2 linked regions of the Caulobacter sp. FWC2 genome follow. The protein of the gene in region 2 interacts with the protein of the main gene of each other region in a pairwise test. Links are inferred from orthologs where the notes say so. Each region holds a gene or a part of one and is shown on either strand. Other genes may lie near its edges.

Region 1 (7,503 bases), 4.3 Mb from region 2 along the record:
GCATGGGCCACCTCGGCGCTGGCCAGGCGGTAGTAGCGATGCCGCCCCTCGCGCTCGACCGCCAGCAGGCCGCCGTCGACCAGCTTGACCAAGTGGTTGCTGGCCGCCTGGGCGGTGACGCCTGCGGCCCAGGCCAGGGCGCTGGCGGGCTGGGCGCGGCCGTCCTGCAAGGCCTGCAGCATGGCCGCGCGGGTCGGGTCGCCGATCAGGGCGGCGGGGGAGGCGATATTGGCGTCCATGGCGGGCATCTTAGACCGATCGCCGCCGGAATGGTTCATCGGCGCGTGTAGCAATCGGGCGCCGGACCGGGGCATGACGACGACCATGAGCACCGCGTCTTCTCCCGCTTCCCGCCTGCCCCTGATCACGACCGCCGCCAGCTTCGGCCTCCTGGTCACCCAGCTGGACGTGACCATCGTCAATGTCGCGCTGGACGCCATCGGCACGGCGTTCGACGCCCCGACGGCGCAGCTGCAATGGGTGGTCGACGCCTATGTGCTGGCCCTGGCGGCCATGCTGCTGTCGGCCGGGGCGATCGGCGATCGGGTGGGGCCCAAGCGGGCGTTCATGGCGGGTCTGGCGCTGTTCGGGCTCGCCTCGGCGGCCTGCGGCTTCGCGGGAAGTCCGCTGGCCCTGATCCTGGCCCGCGTGGTCCAGGGCGCGGCCGGAGCGCTGCTGATCCCGTCGTCCCTGGCCCTGATCGCCCACGCCGCCCACGGCGACCACAAGGCGCGCGCGGCGGCGGTCGGCTGGTGGACCGCCGCCGGCGGGGTGTCGATCGCCGCCGGACCGGTGCTGGGCGGCCTGCTGGTCGAGGCGGTCGGCTGGCGCTGGGTGTTCTTTGTCAACCTGCCGCTCTGCCTGATCGGCGCGGTGCTGACCCAGGTCGTGGCGTCGGCGACGCCGCCCAAGCCCAGGGTTCCGTTCGACATCCCCGGCCAGGTCCTGGCCGTCGCCGCCGTGACCCTGCTGGTGGGCGGGCTGATCGAGGGCGGACATCGCGGCTGGAACGGCGGACCGCTGGCCGCCCTGGTCGCCGGCGTGCTGCTGGCCGTCGCCTTCGTGCTGGTCGAGCGCCGCTCCAAGCATCCGGCCATGCCGCTGGCGGCCTTCCGCAAGCGTCCGGCCTGGACGGCGGTGGCGGTCGGATCGGCGCTGAACTTCACCTACTATGGCCTGATCTTCGTGCTGGGCCTCTACATGCTGCGGACCCTGCATTGGGCGCCGGGCAGGGCCGGGATCGCCTTTCTGCCGCTGACGGCGACCTTCGTGCTGTCGAACCTCGTCAGCGGCGGCCTGGTGGCGCGGCTGGGGGCGCGTACGGTGACGACGGGCGGGCTGCTGATCGCCGCCTGCGGCTACGCCCTGACCGCCCGGCTGGGCGCGGACAGCGGCCTGCTGGAGATGCTGCCCGGCTTTGCCTTGATCCCCGGCGGCATGGGCCTGGCCATTCCGACCCTGACCAGCGGCCTGCTGGCCAGCGTCGACCGCCACGACGCCGGCGCGGCCTCGGGCACGCTCAACGCCTGCCGCCAGGTCGGCGGGGCAGCCGGCGTGGCGATCTTCGGGGCGTTGGCCAGCGCGGACATCGTCTGGGGGCTTAGGATCTCGGGCGTCGTGGCAGCGGCTCTGCTGGTCGCGGCCAGCGCCCTCACGGCCCGCGTCGACAGGGCGGCTTGACCTCGGGGCGGGGTTCGCCGCCTGCTGGCGGTCCGGCGAATCTCGCCCGACCAAGGCTCCGCGATGCACGAATCCAGCAAGTCCGTCTTCCACAAGATCAAGGATTCGCGCTACGCGACCCGCTACATCGTCGGCGACGGCATCGACATCGGGGCCGGCGAGGATTCGATCGGCCAGTACTACGAGTTCTTCCCGCTGATGAAATCGTGCCGTGGCTGGGACCTGCCCGACGGCGACGCCCAACTGATGGCCAGCGTGCCGGACGCGACCTTCGACTTCGTCCACTCGTCCCACTGCCTGGAGCACATGCGCGATCCCAGGGAAGCGCTGGAGAACTGGCTGCGGATCCTAAAGCCTGGCGGCCACCTGGTGTGCCTGATCCCCGACGAGGATCTCTACGAGCAGGGCGTGTTCCCCTCGACCTTCAACACCGACCACAAGCACACCTTCACGATCTTCAAGAAGGCCTCCTGGTCCAGCGCCAGCATCAACCTGACGCAGCTGCTGGCCAGCCTGTCGGCCGATGTCGAGATCAAGAAGATCGAGCTGATGGACGCCACCTTCCGCTACGACTTCAACCAGCGGATCGGCGTGGACCGCTTCGACCAGACCCGCACGGCGGTCGGCGAGTGCGCGATCGAGTTCGTGCTGAAGAAGCTTTAAATGAGCTCCCTTCCCCCTTGATGGGGGAAGGGCGGGGATGGGGGTGACACGGCGGTTCCGCCTGCACGGCCCTGCCCACCCCCACCCAACCCTCCCCCATCCGCCGACGGGAGGGCTCAAAGCAAAACGCCCGCCCCGGTCTCCCGGGGCGGGCGCTTCAAAACTCAGACCTCAGCCTCGCCTCAGATCAGCGAGCCGTGGCACTGCTTGAACTTCTTGCCCGAGCCGCAGGGGCAGGGGGCGTTGCGGTTGGTGCGTTCCCATTCTTCCGGCAGGGACGAGATCGGCAGGCCCTGGCGCTGTTGCGGCGACAGGCCGTCCGGGATGGCGCCGGCGACGGCGGCGTTCTCGCCGGTCAGCGGGTCCAGGTGGACCTCCTGGAGGCCCTCCAGCGACGCGTGCGGGATTTCCGGCTCGGCATAGGCGATCTCGACCGTCATCAGCCAACGGGTGGTGTTGGTGCGCAGGTCGCCCAGCAGCTTCTCGAACAGCGAGAAGGCCTCGGTCTTGTACTCGTTCAGCGGATCGCGCTGGCCGTAGCCGCGCAGGCCGATGACGTTGCGCAGGTGGTCCAGGTGCATCAGGTGCTCGCGCCACTGCAGATCGATCATCTGCAGCAGGAAGTTCTTCTCGACCGAGCGCATCTGCTCGGGCGTGATGATCACTTCGCGCTGGGCGGCGTACTCGTCGGCCGCCTTGGTCAGGCGGTTCTTGATCTCTTCGTCGGCGATGCCTTCCTCGGCGGCCCAGGCCTCGATCGGCAGGTCCAGGCCCAGGATCGACTGGACGCGTTCCTTCAGGCCCTCGATGTCCCACTGCTCGGCATAGGCCTTGGGCGGCAGGTGGCGGGCGATCAGGTCGTCGATCGTGTCGTGACGCATCTCGACGATGATGTCCGAGAGGTCGCTGGACTCCATGAACTCCTGGCGCTGCTCGAACACGGCCTTGCGCTGATCGTTGACGACGTCGTCGTACTTCAGGAGGTTCTTGCGGATCTCGTAGTTGCGCTGCTCGACGCGCTTCTGGGCGGTGGCGATGGCGTTGTTCAGCCACTTGTGGGTGATCGCCTCGCCTTCCTGGACGCCGAAGGTGCGCATGATCGCGTCCAGGCGCTCGCCGGCGAAGATGCGCAGCAGGTCGTCCTCGCACGACAGGAAGAACTTCGACCGGCCCGGGTCGCCCTGACGGCCGGTGCGGCCGCGCAGCTGGTTGTCGATGCGACGGCTTTCGTGGCGCTCGGTGCCCAGCACGAACAGGCCGCCGGCGGCCAGGGCCTTTTCCCGGGCGACGACGATTTCGGCCTCGAGGCGCTTGCGCTCCTCGACTTCGTCCTCGTGGCTGATCTCCAGCCCCATGCCCTTCTGCTGCTGGCGCCAGTTGGCCAGGCGCATGTCGATATTGCCGCCCAGCTGGATGTCGGTGCCGCGGCCGGCCATGTTGGTGGCGATGGTCACCGCGCCGGGCACGCCCGCGTCGGCGACGATGCCGGCTTCCTGTTCGTGGAAGCGGGCGTTCAGCACCTGGTGCGGGATGCCCTTCTGCTTCTTGCCGTTGTTCTCGAACGCGAAGCTGGACAGCAGCTTGGACAGTTCCTCGGACTTCTCGATCGACACGGTGCCGACCAGGATCGGCTGGCCGCGCACGTGGCAGTCGGCGATCTGCTTGAGGATGGCCTCGTTCTTCTCGCGCTCGGTGCGATAGACCTCATCGTCGTCGTCGATGCGCTTGATGACGCGGTTGGTCGGGATTTCCGAGACGCTCATCTTGTAGATGTCGTCGAATTCCTGGGCTTCCGTCGACGCCGTGCCGGTCATGCCCGACAGCTTCTTGTAGAGGCGGAAGTAGTTCTGGATGGTCACCGAGGCCAGGGTCTGGTTCTCGGGCTGGACGTCGGCGCCTTCCTTGGCCTCGATGGCCTGGTGCAGGCCTTCCGACAGGCGGCGGCCCGTCATCATGCGGCCGGTGAACTCGTCGATCAGGATGACCTCGCCGCCCTTGACGATGTAGTCCTTGTCGCGCGTGTACAGCACGTTGGCGCGCAGGGCCTGGTTGACGTGGTGGACCACCGAGACGTTGGCCGCGTCGTAGAGGCCCGCCGAGTCCTCGGCCAGGTGGCCGCCCGACATCAGGATCTCTTCGATCTTCTCCTGGCCGTCCTCGGTCAGGATGACCTGCTTCTGCTTCTCGTCGTGGTCGTACGTGCCCTTGTCCTGGATCAGCTGCTTCACCAAGACGTCGATCGTCTTGTAGAAGCTGCTGCGGTCCTCGGTGGGGCCCGAGATGATCAGCGGGGTGCGGGCTTCGTCGATCAGGATCGAGTCCACTTCGTCGACGATGACGAAGTTGTGGCCGCGCTGGACCATTTCCTCGACGCTGTAGACGAGGTTGTCGCGCAGGTAGTCGAAGCCGAATTCGTTGTTGGTGCCGTAGGTGATGTCGCTGCGATAGGCGCGCTGACGCTCACCCTGGCTCAGGCCGTTGACGATCACGCCATAGCTGAGGCCCAGGAAGGTGTAGATCTGGCCCATCCAGTCGGCGTCGCGGCGGGCCAGGTAGTCGTTGACGGTAATGACGTGGACGCCCTTGCCTTCCAGGGCGTTGAGGTAGGTCGGCAGGGTGGCGACCAGGGTCTTACCTTCGCCCGTGCGCATTTCCGAGATGCCCGAGAAGTGCAGCACCATGCCGCCGACCATCTGGACGTCGAAGTGGCGCATGCCCAGCACGCGTTTGCCGGCCTCGCGCACCACGGCGAAGGCCTCGTTCAGCACGTCTTCGAGCGTTTCACCCTTTTCAAGGCGGGCCTTGAATTCGGCGGTCTTGCCCCTCAGCGCCTCGTCCGAGAGGGCCGCGTATTCGGGTTCCAGAGCGTTGATCTTGGCGACCCGCGCGGCGAAGGCCTTGACCTTGCGTTCGTTGGAAGAGCCGAAGAGCTTTTTGGCGAGACCAAGCATGCGGGGGGAATCCGGTAGGACGGTTTGACGAGGAGGCCGGCGCTAAGGCTGTGCGGCCTCGACTACGGTAGATGAAGTCGCGCTGGATTAGCGGATAAATCCGCTATTCCGGTGCGGCCGGAGACTTAAGCACCGACCCTCATGGTGTCAACGCGAAGACCCCGGCGTTAGTAAGGCTTCTCGGGCCCTTAGTGTCCGTACTGCCTCAGTTTTCGCGAGCTCGAACGCTTTCGGCGCCGAAGCCGTTTCCTCTTGGCGAAAAACCGCGCTAGAGCGGCTTCAGCAAAGCCGGAGATCTTGGCCTTGAAGACCACTTCCCGCCTGATGAGCGCGCTCAGCGTCGTCGCCTGCGTCCTGGTGCTGGCCGCGTGCGGCCAGAACAAGGTCGCCGACAAGCCGCCGGAGCCCGGCGACACGGCCGTGGCGCGCGTCAACGGCCAGGTGATCTGGGCCTCCGACGTGAAGCGCGAGGCCGTGGCCCAGGGCCTGATCAGCGAGGGCGAACCGCTGGACATCTCCAGCGAGGTGTTCCGCCAGCGCCTCGACGAAGTCATCGACCAGAAGCTGCTGGCCTCCGAGGCCATCAAGCGCAAGATCGACAAGGAGGCTGTAGCCCAGCGCCGCCTGGCCGCCGCCCGCGAACGCATCCTGGGCGACATGCTGGTCGAGGGCGTGGTCGAGAAGGCCGTCACCGAGGACGCCATCCGCAAGCTCTATGCCGAGCAGCAGAAGCTTTCGAAGCGCTCGGAAGAGATCCGCGCCCGCCAGATCATCGTCGGCAGCCAGGCCGAGGCCGACAGCATCAAGAAGCTGCTGGCCTCCGGGGCCTCGTTCGACGCCCTGGCCATGGAGCGCTCGACCGACCAGGCCACCCGCTTCAACGGCGGCGACCTGGGCTATTTCACCCTGGACGTCATGCCCGAGCCCTATGGCGTGGCCCTGAAGGACGCCCAGAAGGGCGCGCTCGTCGGTCCGTTCGCGGCCGAGGGCGGCTGGGTCATCGTCAAGGTCGAGGACAAGCGCACCGAGGAGCCCATCACCCTGGAGGCGGCCCGCCCGCAGATCGTGCGCTTCCTGACCTATGATCAGGTCCGCGACGTGCTCGAGAAGCTGCGCGGCTCGGCCAAGGTCGAGATGCTGGTCGGCAAGCCCCAGGACGTGTCCGGCGCGGCCGGCGCTCAGGAGCCGGCTTCCGCCCCGGCGGAGCTGCAAGGCGCCGCGCCGGCCTCGGCGCCGGCCGCGCCGCCCGCCCAACCTACCCAACCCGCCAAGAAGTAAGAGCGGCCCATATGACCAAGACTCCCCAGAAGGCCGACAAGACTTCGGGCAAGACCACCGTCGCGAAGGCCCCCGAGGCCGCCCAGGGTTCGGCCAATCCCGTCGCCGCCGCCGGCGCCGCCCTTGAGCGCGCCCTGGTCGACCCGCTGACCTCGGCCTTGAAGCGCGCCGGCCTGCGCCGCGGTCAGAAGTCGGCCGGCGAGGTCGCGACGCCTCCGGCTGCTCCGGCGCCCGCCAAGCCTGTCTCAGGGGGCGCGGGCAAGCCCGGCCTGGCGATCTCGCCCCTGGCCGTGCCGTTCCCGGTGATCCCGCCGATCGCCGGCGTCGAGATCGCCACTGGACGCGCCGGCTTCTACAAGCACGAGCGCGAGGACCTGGTCCTCATGCGCTTCGCCGAGGGAACCTCGGCGGCGGGGGTCTTCACCCGGCACGGCGTCGGCTCGGCGCCCGTTGACTGGTGCAAGCGCCAGCTGGCCGCGTCCGGCGGCGCGGACGTCCGCGCCCTGGTCGTCAACGCCGGCTGCGCCAACAGCTTCACCGGCCGTCCCGGCGCGGACGCCGTGCGCCGCGTGGCCACGGCCGTGGGCAAGCGCCTGGACTGCCGCCAGCGCGACGTGATGATGGCCTCCACCGGCGTCATCGGCGTCATCCTGGACGACAGCAAGATCACCGCCCGCCTGCCCGAGGTCGAAGCCCGCCTGACGGCCGACGCCTGGGCCGAGGCTGGCCGCGCGATCATGACCACCGACACCTTCCCCAAGGGCGCCTACGCTACGGCGATGATCGACGGGCATGAAGTGAAGATCGCCGGCATCGCCAAGGGCTCGGGCATGATCGCGCCCGACATGGCGACCATGCTGGCCTTCGTCGCGACCGACGCGGCCATCGCGCCCGCGGCGCTGCAGACCCTGGTCAGCCTCTATACCCGCAC
Region 2 (7,039 bases):
CACCGGGATCGACGTGGTCGAATGGGCCGCCAAGGTCGTGGAGCGCGGCGCGGGCGAGATCCTGCTGACCTCGATGGACCGCGACGGGGCCAAGATCGGCTACGACATTCCCCTGCTGAAGGCCGTGACCGGCGCCGTGAACGTGCCGGTGATCGCTTCGGGCGGGGCCGGCAAGACCGAGCACCTCGTCGAAGCCGCCCGCGACGGCCACGCCGCCGCCGTGCTGGCCGCCTCGATCTTCCACTTCGGCGAGATCAGCATCGGCGAGGCCAAGCAGGCCATGGCCGACGCCGGCATCCCGGTGCGCCTGGACAGGAGCGCCGCATGAGCCGCCTGACTGAAGTCCTGGATCGCCTGGCTGCGACGATCGAAGCCCGCAAGGGCGGCGATCCGTCGGTTTCCTACACTGCCAAGCTGCTCAACGACCCCGCCCTGGCTGCGAAAAAGCTGGGCGAGGAAGCGGTTGAAACCGTAATCGCCGCCGTGGCCCAAGGCCCGGATGCCTTGGCCGCCGAGAGCGCTGACCTGCTGTACCACTGGCTGGCCCTGATGGCCGCTTCGGGCGTCTCTCTGGACGCCGTGGCCGAGAGGCTGGAAGCCCGCGAGGGCACGTCCGGCATCGCCGAGAAGGCCTCCCGGAAGACCTAGCCCAGCAACTTGCTGAGAAAGGCCGAGTGCAGGCTCCAGCCCAGGAAGCCCGCCAGGCCCATCGTCACGCCCAGCGCCCCGAACCCCCACGACGCCCACAGCGCCGCCGGGATCTCGACCAGCGCCGCCACCGCCGCGATCGATACCGCGATCGAGATCAGGGCGTCCGAGGCGTCGAACTGGTCGTCATGGACGTTGAGGGCGTCGTACTGCGCCGAAAACCCCTCGGCCTTGGCCTTGAGCACGGGAATCTCCGCCCGGTACTTGGCGATCTCGGTCTGCAGCCGCTGGGTCTCGACCTGGACGGCCTCCGCCGCCCGATGGTCGCCGGACACCGACAGCAGGCGCGTCTGGTTCAGCGCCGTCTGGTCGATGTGGAGCTTGGTCTTGGTGGCCTGGTACTCGTTCCAGGCGTCGACGCTATCAGACTGGGCCTGCTGCATGGCCTGGACGATGTTGCCGTCCTTGACGCCGCACAGGCCCATGAAGATCGACAGGGCCACGACGGTGATCGCCACCCTCCGATTGAAGCTCTTGTCCTTGGCCTCGGCCCCGATCTCGATGTCCATGCGCGCCTCCAGGCTTCGGTGAAGCTTTGCGAGACGATCGTGGCAAGGACGGGGCGACGGATCAGCCCTTCCGTTTCAGCGCCACATAGAGCGCGCCGTCGCCGCCGTGCCGCTGGTCGGCGGTGGAGACCCCGGCGATCATGTCGCGCACGGCCGGACCGGCCAGCCATTCCGGCGTGCGCTGTTTCAGCACCCCGTGGCCAACCCTGCCCTTGCCGGTGATGATCAGCACCGCGCGATGGCGGTCGTCATAGGCGCGGCGGATGAACCCCTCCAGCGTCGCCCGCGCTTGATCCTGGTCGAGGCCGTGCATGTCGAGTCGCGCGCCGATGGGGTCGTGTTCCTTGGCGATGCGGCGCTTGCGGTTGGGCTCGATACGCTGGGCGGGGGCCTTCAGGGCCTTGGCAGGGGCCGGCTTGAGCTCCTCGGGGGCCACCCGCAGCGGGGCGATCGAGGCCAGGTGGGTCGGCTGTTCCACCGGGATCGCCGTCGCGCTCTTCACCGGCCGTATCCGCGCCTTGGACCGCATCTTCTCGGGCTTTTCCGGCGCGCGCGGCGTCACTGTCGAGGCGACGAGCTTCCAGAGGCGGCGGTCGTCCTCAGGCCCCGTCTTTGCTTGGGATGGCGGCGGCTTCTTGGCCATCCTACTGGGGAACGAGCCGGTACAGGCGCAGGGCGTGGCGCACGCGCCCGGCCTCGGCCCCGGCGGCCGCGCCCGTTCCCATGTAGAGATCGGCGCGGACATCGCCCTTGATCGCCCCGCCGGTATCCAGCGTCACCACCAGGCGGCGATAGGCCGGGAAGGCGCCCGCCAGCTTCGGCGCGGCGGCGTCCAGCCAGTAGAGTTCGCCCATGGCGTGGCGGCTGGGGTCGATGGCGATCGCCCGGCCGGGCGGCAGCGGCACGCCGGCCGAGCCGACGGGCTCCTTGCCGTCATCGGGTAGCGTCCGGAAGAACACATAGCGCGGGTTCAGCTGCATGATCGCGTCGGCTTCTGGCCCGCGATGCTCGGCCAGCCAGGTCCGAATGGCGTCGCCCGAGGTGTTGTTGTCGGGCAGCAGGCCCTTGTCGCGCATGGCGTTGGCGATCCCGACGAACGGCTTGCCATTGGTCCCGGCGAACACCGCCCTGACCCGGCGACCGTCGGGCAGGACCAGCACGCCCGAGCCCTGGATCTGCAGGAAGAACAGCTCCTCCGGCCGCATCCAGGCCAGGGGTTTGTCGGTCGGCGTCGCCTCGATCGTCGCGCGATCGGGATAGGGGACGAAGGTCGGGCCCTCGACGTGGCCGGTGATCATCTTGCCGACGAAGCCAGGTTCGAAGGCCCCCAGGTCCAGCACCACGAGATCGGCCGGCAGGCCGCGCACCGGGACAGTGAACTCGGCGTTGCGCGACATCCGCGCCTCGTATTGCGGGGCGAAATAGGCGGTGAGCAGACCCTCGTCGCCGACCGGCTCGACCCGGAAATTGGCTTCCAGGAACGCCCGAGCGCCGGGCTCGTCGAGGACGGCGGCATTGCGAGCCAGACCGCAGACGCGAGCCATGGCCGGATCCTTGGCGACGCCGCAGCCGGCGCGGAAGGCGTCGAGGGCCGCCACATGGTCCTCTTCGGCCCAGCCCGCCAGGCTGGCGAACGACAGCGCCGTCGCTGCGGGGGTCGAGGGCGATGGCCGCGTGGCGGCGGTCGTCGGCGGCGGGACGGTCGGCCCGGTCGCGGCGGGCGGCTGGGTGGTCGTCGTGCTGGCGCAGGCGCTCAGCAGCAGGACCGCCAGAGCCACGGAGGCGAAGGCGGTCGGGACGCGACGGATATTGATCATTACGCCTCGGCGGCGGCCACGAAGGCCAGGCGCCAGTTGGGATTGGCGCTCTTGACCTCGCGCTCGAAGGTCCAGAGCTCGGCGGTGCGTCGATCGTCGACGCCCTCGCCGCGCTCGTCCTTGGTGCGGGTGCGCACCTCGGCCAGGATCCGCACCACGGCCTTGGCCAGGTCGCCGACCACGTCGATCTTCTCCAGGTCAAGGCGCGGCGGGGTCAGGAACTCGACCTTCTCGCTGCGGCCAGCCGTCTCGCGCGCGGCCATGGCCTGCTCGAAATTGTCCATGACGTCGGAGGCCAGAAGCGGCTTCAGCGTCTCGCGGTCGCCCTCGGCATAGGCCTTGACGATCTGCTCATAGGCCGAGCGGGCGCCGGCCAGGAACTTGGTCGGGTCGAAGTCGGGCTGCTTGGACTTCAGGGCCGCCAGGCCCTCGGTGCGGAGGATCGGGTGCGTCTCGGTCGGAACCGGGGCGGCGCCGGGCTGGGCCGTCACCACGTCCTCGGGCTGACGACCAGTGCGACGCCCCAAGGTGGCGTACAGCTGGTACAGGACGACGGCGGCGATCGCGGCGAGGAACAGGATCTGGAGCACTTCAAGGTCCGGCAACGGGCTTTGAGCCCAGGATGTCATTTATATATAGGCGAGACGCGCTCACCCGTCAGGCGCCTAACGTTGCGCCGGAGTGGCCCCCATGGTAGCAGCGCCCACCTTTCTTAGGCGTTTTAGACGCCGATTACGGATTTTATCCTAATGACCGACACCACCGCCCCCAATGGCGCCCCCGAGGCGACTTCGGACGACAACGCCGTCGCGCAATCGGGCATCCGTATCCTGGCCCAGTTCGTTCGTGACTTCTCGTTCGAGAACCCGCTGGCGCCGGACAGCCTGCGCGCGGGCGCGGCCCAGCCGCAGATCGACATGGGCGTCGAGATGAACGCCCGCGGTCGTCCGGACGGCCTGTTCGAAGTGGACCTGAAGCTTTCGGCCCGCGCCCTGCGCGACGAACAAGCCGTGTTCCACGTCGAAGTCGTCTACGGCGGTCTGTTCCACATCGAGGGCGTCCCCGAGGCCGATCTCGAGCCGGTGCTGCTGATTGAGTGCCCGCGCTTCCTGTTCCCGTACGCCCGTCGCCTGATCTCGGACGTCACGGCCGAAGGCGGCTTCCCGCCCTTCCTGATCGACCCGATCGACTTCGCCGGCGTCTACGCCGCGCGCAAGGCTCAGGCCGAAGGTCAAGTGGCCGGCAACGCCTGAGATCATCCCCCTTTTGGGGCGCGATCGCTGAAATGAACAGGCCCGGTCATCGCTGACCGGGCCTTTTCTTTGTCGCTACGGCTGGAGGCGGTAACCGCCCATCTCGGTGATCAGGATCCGCGCCATGGCCGGATCCGGCTCGATCTTCTGGCGCAGACGATAGACGTGGGTCTCCAGCGTGTGGGTGGTGACCCCGGCGTTGTAACCCCAGACCTCGGTCAGCAGCTCCTCGCGCGACACGGGCTTGGAACCGGCGCGATAGAGGTACTTGAGGATGTTGGTTTCCTTCTCGGTCAGCCGCACCTTCTTCTGCTTCTCGTCGACCAGCAGCTTGGCGGAGGGGCGGAACTCGTAGGGACCGATGCGGAACAGCGCATCTTCCGAGGCCTCGTAGACCCGCAGCTGGGCGCGGATGCGGGCCAGCAGCACGCCGAAGCGGAAAGGCTTGGTGACATAGTCGTTGGCGCCGGACTCCAGGCCCAGGATCGTGTCGCTGTCGCTGGCCGCGGCCGTCAGCATGATGACCGGGGCCGTGACCCCGTTCTTGCGCATCAGGCGGCAGGCCTCGCGGCCGTCCATGTCCGGCAGGTCGACATCTAGCAGGATCAGGTCCGGCTTGACCTCGCGCGACATCTTCACGCCTTCGCCGGCCGTCGAGGCCTCGGCCACGGCGAATTCCTCGTGCAAGGCCAATTGCTCGGCCAAGGCGCCGCGCAGGTCCTCGTCGTCGTCGATCAGCAGAAGCGTCTTGCGTTGCGCCATAAGGCGGAACATGCACCGCTGCGGCCCTCGGGGACAACCCCGAGCGCGGCCTTAAGTCGAGGAGTCGTCCGCCGATGCTGTTCCGAGCCCATGCCGATGGCCGCTTCGAGCTGAACGGGCAGATGCTGCGCTGCGCGATCGGCAAGGCCGGCGCGATCGCCGCCACCGACAAACGCGAGGGCGACAACAAGAGCCCGACCGGAACCTGGGTGATGCGCGAGGTCTGGTATCGACCCGACGTCTACAGAGGGGGGCCCAAGACCGCCCTGCCCCTCCACGCCACTCGCCCCGACGACGGCTGGTGCGATGCGCCGGGCGATCCGAACTACAACCGCCCCGTCCTGCTGCCCTATCCGGCCAGCGCAGAGCGGATGTGGCGCGACGACAATGTCTACGACCTGGTGGTGATCCTCGGTCACAACGACCGTCCGCCCGTGCCAGGCATGGGCTCGGCGATCTTCATGCACTTGGCCCGCGACGGCTATCCGGGCACCGAAGGCTGCGTAGCCCTCGCGCGACCGGATCTGGAGGCGCTGCTTGCGGTCGCCAAGCCGGGTGATGCGGTCGAGATCGTCGCCGACTAGGTCCGCGATCCGAAAATCGCCGAGCCCACCCGCACCGACGTCGCCCCCTCGGCGATGGCGACCTCGAAGTCGTCGCTCATGCCCATCGACAGCTTCTCGACGCCGTTGCGCTCGGCGATGGCCCGCAAGGACGCGAAATGCGGCGCGGGATCAGCGCCAACGGGCGGAATGCACATGAGACCCTCGATCGTCAGGCCATAGGTCTCGCGGCAAGCCTTGATGAAGGCGTCTGCCTCGGCGGGGGCGATCCCGGCCTTCTGTTCTTCCTCGCCGATATTGACCTGGACGTAGAGGCGCGGAGCCTTACCGGCGCGCTGGATCTCCTCGGCCAGCACGCGGGCCAGCCTGTCGCGGTCCAAAGTCTCGATCACGTCGAAGAAACCGACCGCTTCGCGGGCCTTGTTGGTCTGCAGGGGACCGATCAGGCGCAGCTCAAGACCCAGGCGCCGCTGCCCCCAACGCTCCATGGCCTCCTGCACGCGGTTCTCGCCATAGACTTTCTGTACCGCGTCCAGCACGGGCGCGATATGCTCCCAGGGTTGGGTCTTGGACACCGCCACCAATGTCACCGAACCCGCCGGTCGCCCGGCGCGCGCCTCGGCGGCGGCGATGCGGTCCTGGATCTGAATGAGAGCGTGTGACATCGCGGGGCGGCCTTGGACGGAAACGTGAGCGAGCTGGAAGTCCTGTCTAGTGCGGCGGCGGCCTTTCCGCCAAGGACCGTGCGGGGCCGGACCCTGCCCGGCCTGCTATTCTTCACCGATCCCGAGCGTGTTCCGAACCCGGAGGCCGTCGCCGAGCGCCTGCCGGCCGGCGCGGGCATCGTCTACCGGGCGTTCGGCGCGGAGGACGCAATTGAGCGCGGTCGCCGTCTGCGGACCATCGCCACCGAACGCGGGCTGCTGCTGCTGGCCGGCGCGCATCCGGGCCTGGCCGAGGGCATCCGCGCGGACGGCCTGCATATGCCTCAGCGGGCTTCGACCGAGATTCCCCGCCTGCGCGCCGAATATGCCCGCTGGCTGATCACCATCGCGGCCCACGACAGCGAGGCGCTGAGGGCGGCCGAACGCGCAGGCGCCGACGCGGTCGTCGTCTCGCCGGTCTTCCCCAGCAACAGTCCGTCAGCCGGCGAACCTCTTGGCGTGGAGGAATTGAAGGGTCTGGTCGCGGCGACGTCGCTGCCGGTCTACGCCCTGGGCGGCATACGCGCGCGCACGGTCTCGCAGCTGATCGGCAGCGGAATTGTCGGGATCGCGGCGGTCGAAGCTCTGGCCGGTTCCTAGAACTCGCCGAAGCTTAGAACTTGCCAGCGCTTAGAACTTGAACGCGGTCTCGAGGCGGACGCGCGGGGCCTGATCGGGCTGCTGGGCCTTGCGGGCAGCCAGGGCCGGGTTGGATTCACCCAG

What was found.
Region 1: the proteins of secB (region 2) and secA interact in binary tests that used the Escherichia coli proteins (3 or more experiments, as listed by UniProt). The link is inferred for Caulobacter sp. FWC2 from one-to-one orthologs.

Annotation. Positions count from the first base shown.
Region 1 is NZ_PEBF01000001.1:856,859-864,361, forward strand. What follows is about bases 2,326-5,632. They hold secA (preprotein translocase subunit SecA), read right to left. Parts: upstream 5,295-5,632; coding sequence 2,526-5,294; downstream 2,326-2,525. Other genes in these bases: CSW62_RS04065 (methyltransferase domain-containing protein), read left to right, coding at 2,326-2,343; CSW62_RS04075 (peptidyl-prolyl cis-trans isomerase), read left to right, coding at 5,592-5,632. Also shown: CSW62_RS04055 (helix-turn-helix transcriptional regulator), read right to left, coding at 1-239; CSW62_RS04060 (MFS transporter), read left to right, coding at 325-1,680; more of CSW62_RS04065, read left to right, coding at 1,744-2,325; more of CSW62_RS04075, read left to right, coding at 5,633-6,572; bifunctional glutamate N-acetyltransferase/amino-acid acetyltransferase ArgJ, read left to right, coding at 6,584-7,503. UniProt on the Escherichia coli protein: Required for protein export, interacts with the SecYEG preprotein conducting channel.
Region 2 is NZ_PEBF01000001.1:5,147,683-5,154,721, forward strand. The notes cover bases 2,693-5,535. They hold secB (protein-export chaperone SecB), read left to right. Parts: upstream 2,693-3,783; coding sequence 3,784-4,287; downstream 4,288-5,535. Other genes in these bases: CSW62_RS24280 (murein transglycosylase A), read right to left, coding at 2,693-3,034; timA (TIM44-related membrane protein TimA), read right to left, coding at 3,034-3,639; CSW62_RS24295 (response regulator transcription factor), read right to left, coding at 4,363-5,049; CSW62_RS24300 (L,D-transpeptidase), read left to right, coding at 5,124-5,535. Outside these bases: imidazole glycerol phosphate synthase subunit HisF, read left to right, coding at 1-328; CSW62_RS24265 (phosphoribosyl-ATP diphosphatase), read left to right, coding at 325-648; CSW62_RS24270 (DUF4337 domain-containing protein), read right to left, coding at 645-1,217; CSW62_RS24275 (Smr/MutS family protein), read right to left, coding at 1,279-1,860; more of CSW62_RS24280, read right to left, coding at 1,862-2,692; more of CSW62_RS24300, read left to right, coding at 5,536-5,633; CSW62_RS24305 (YggS family pyridoxal phosphate-dependent enzyme), read right to left, coding at 5,630-6,277; CSW62_RS24310 (thiamine phosphate synthase), read left to right, coding at 6,311-6,916; CSW62_RS24315 (NtrZ family periplasmic regulatory protein), read right to left, coding at 6,947-7,039. UniProt on the Escherichia coli protein: One of the proteins required for the normal export of some preproteins out of the cell cytoplasm. It is a molecular chaperone that binds to a subset of precursor proteins, maintaining them in a translocation-competent state.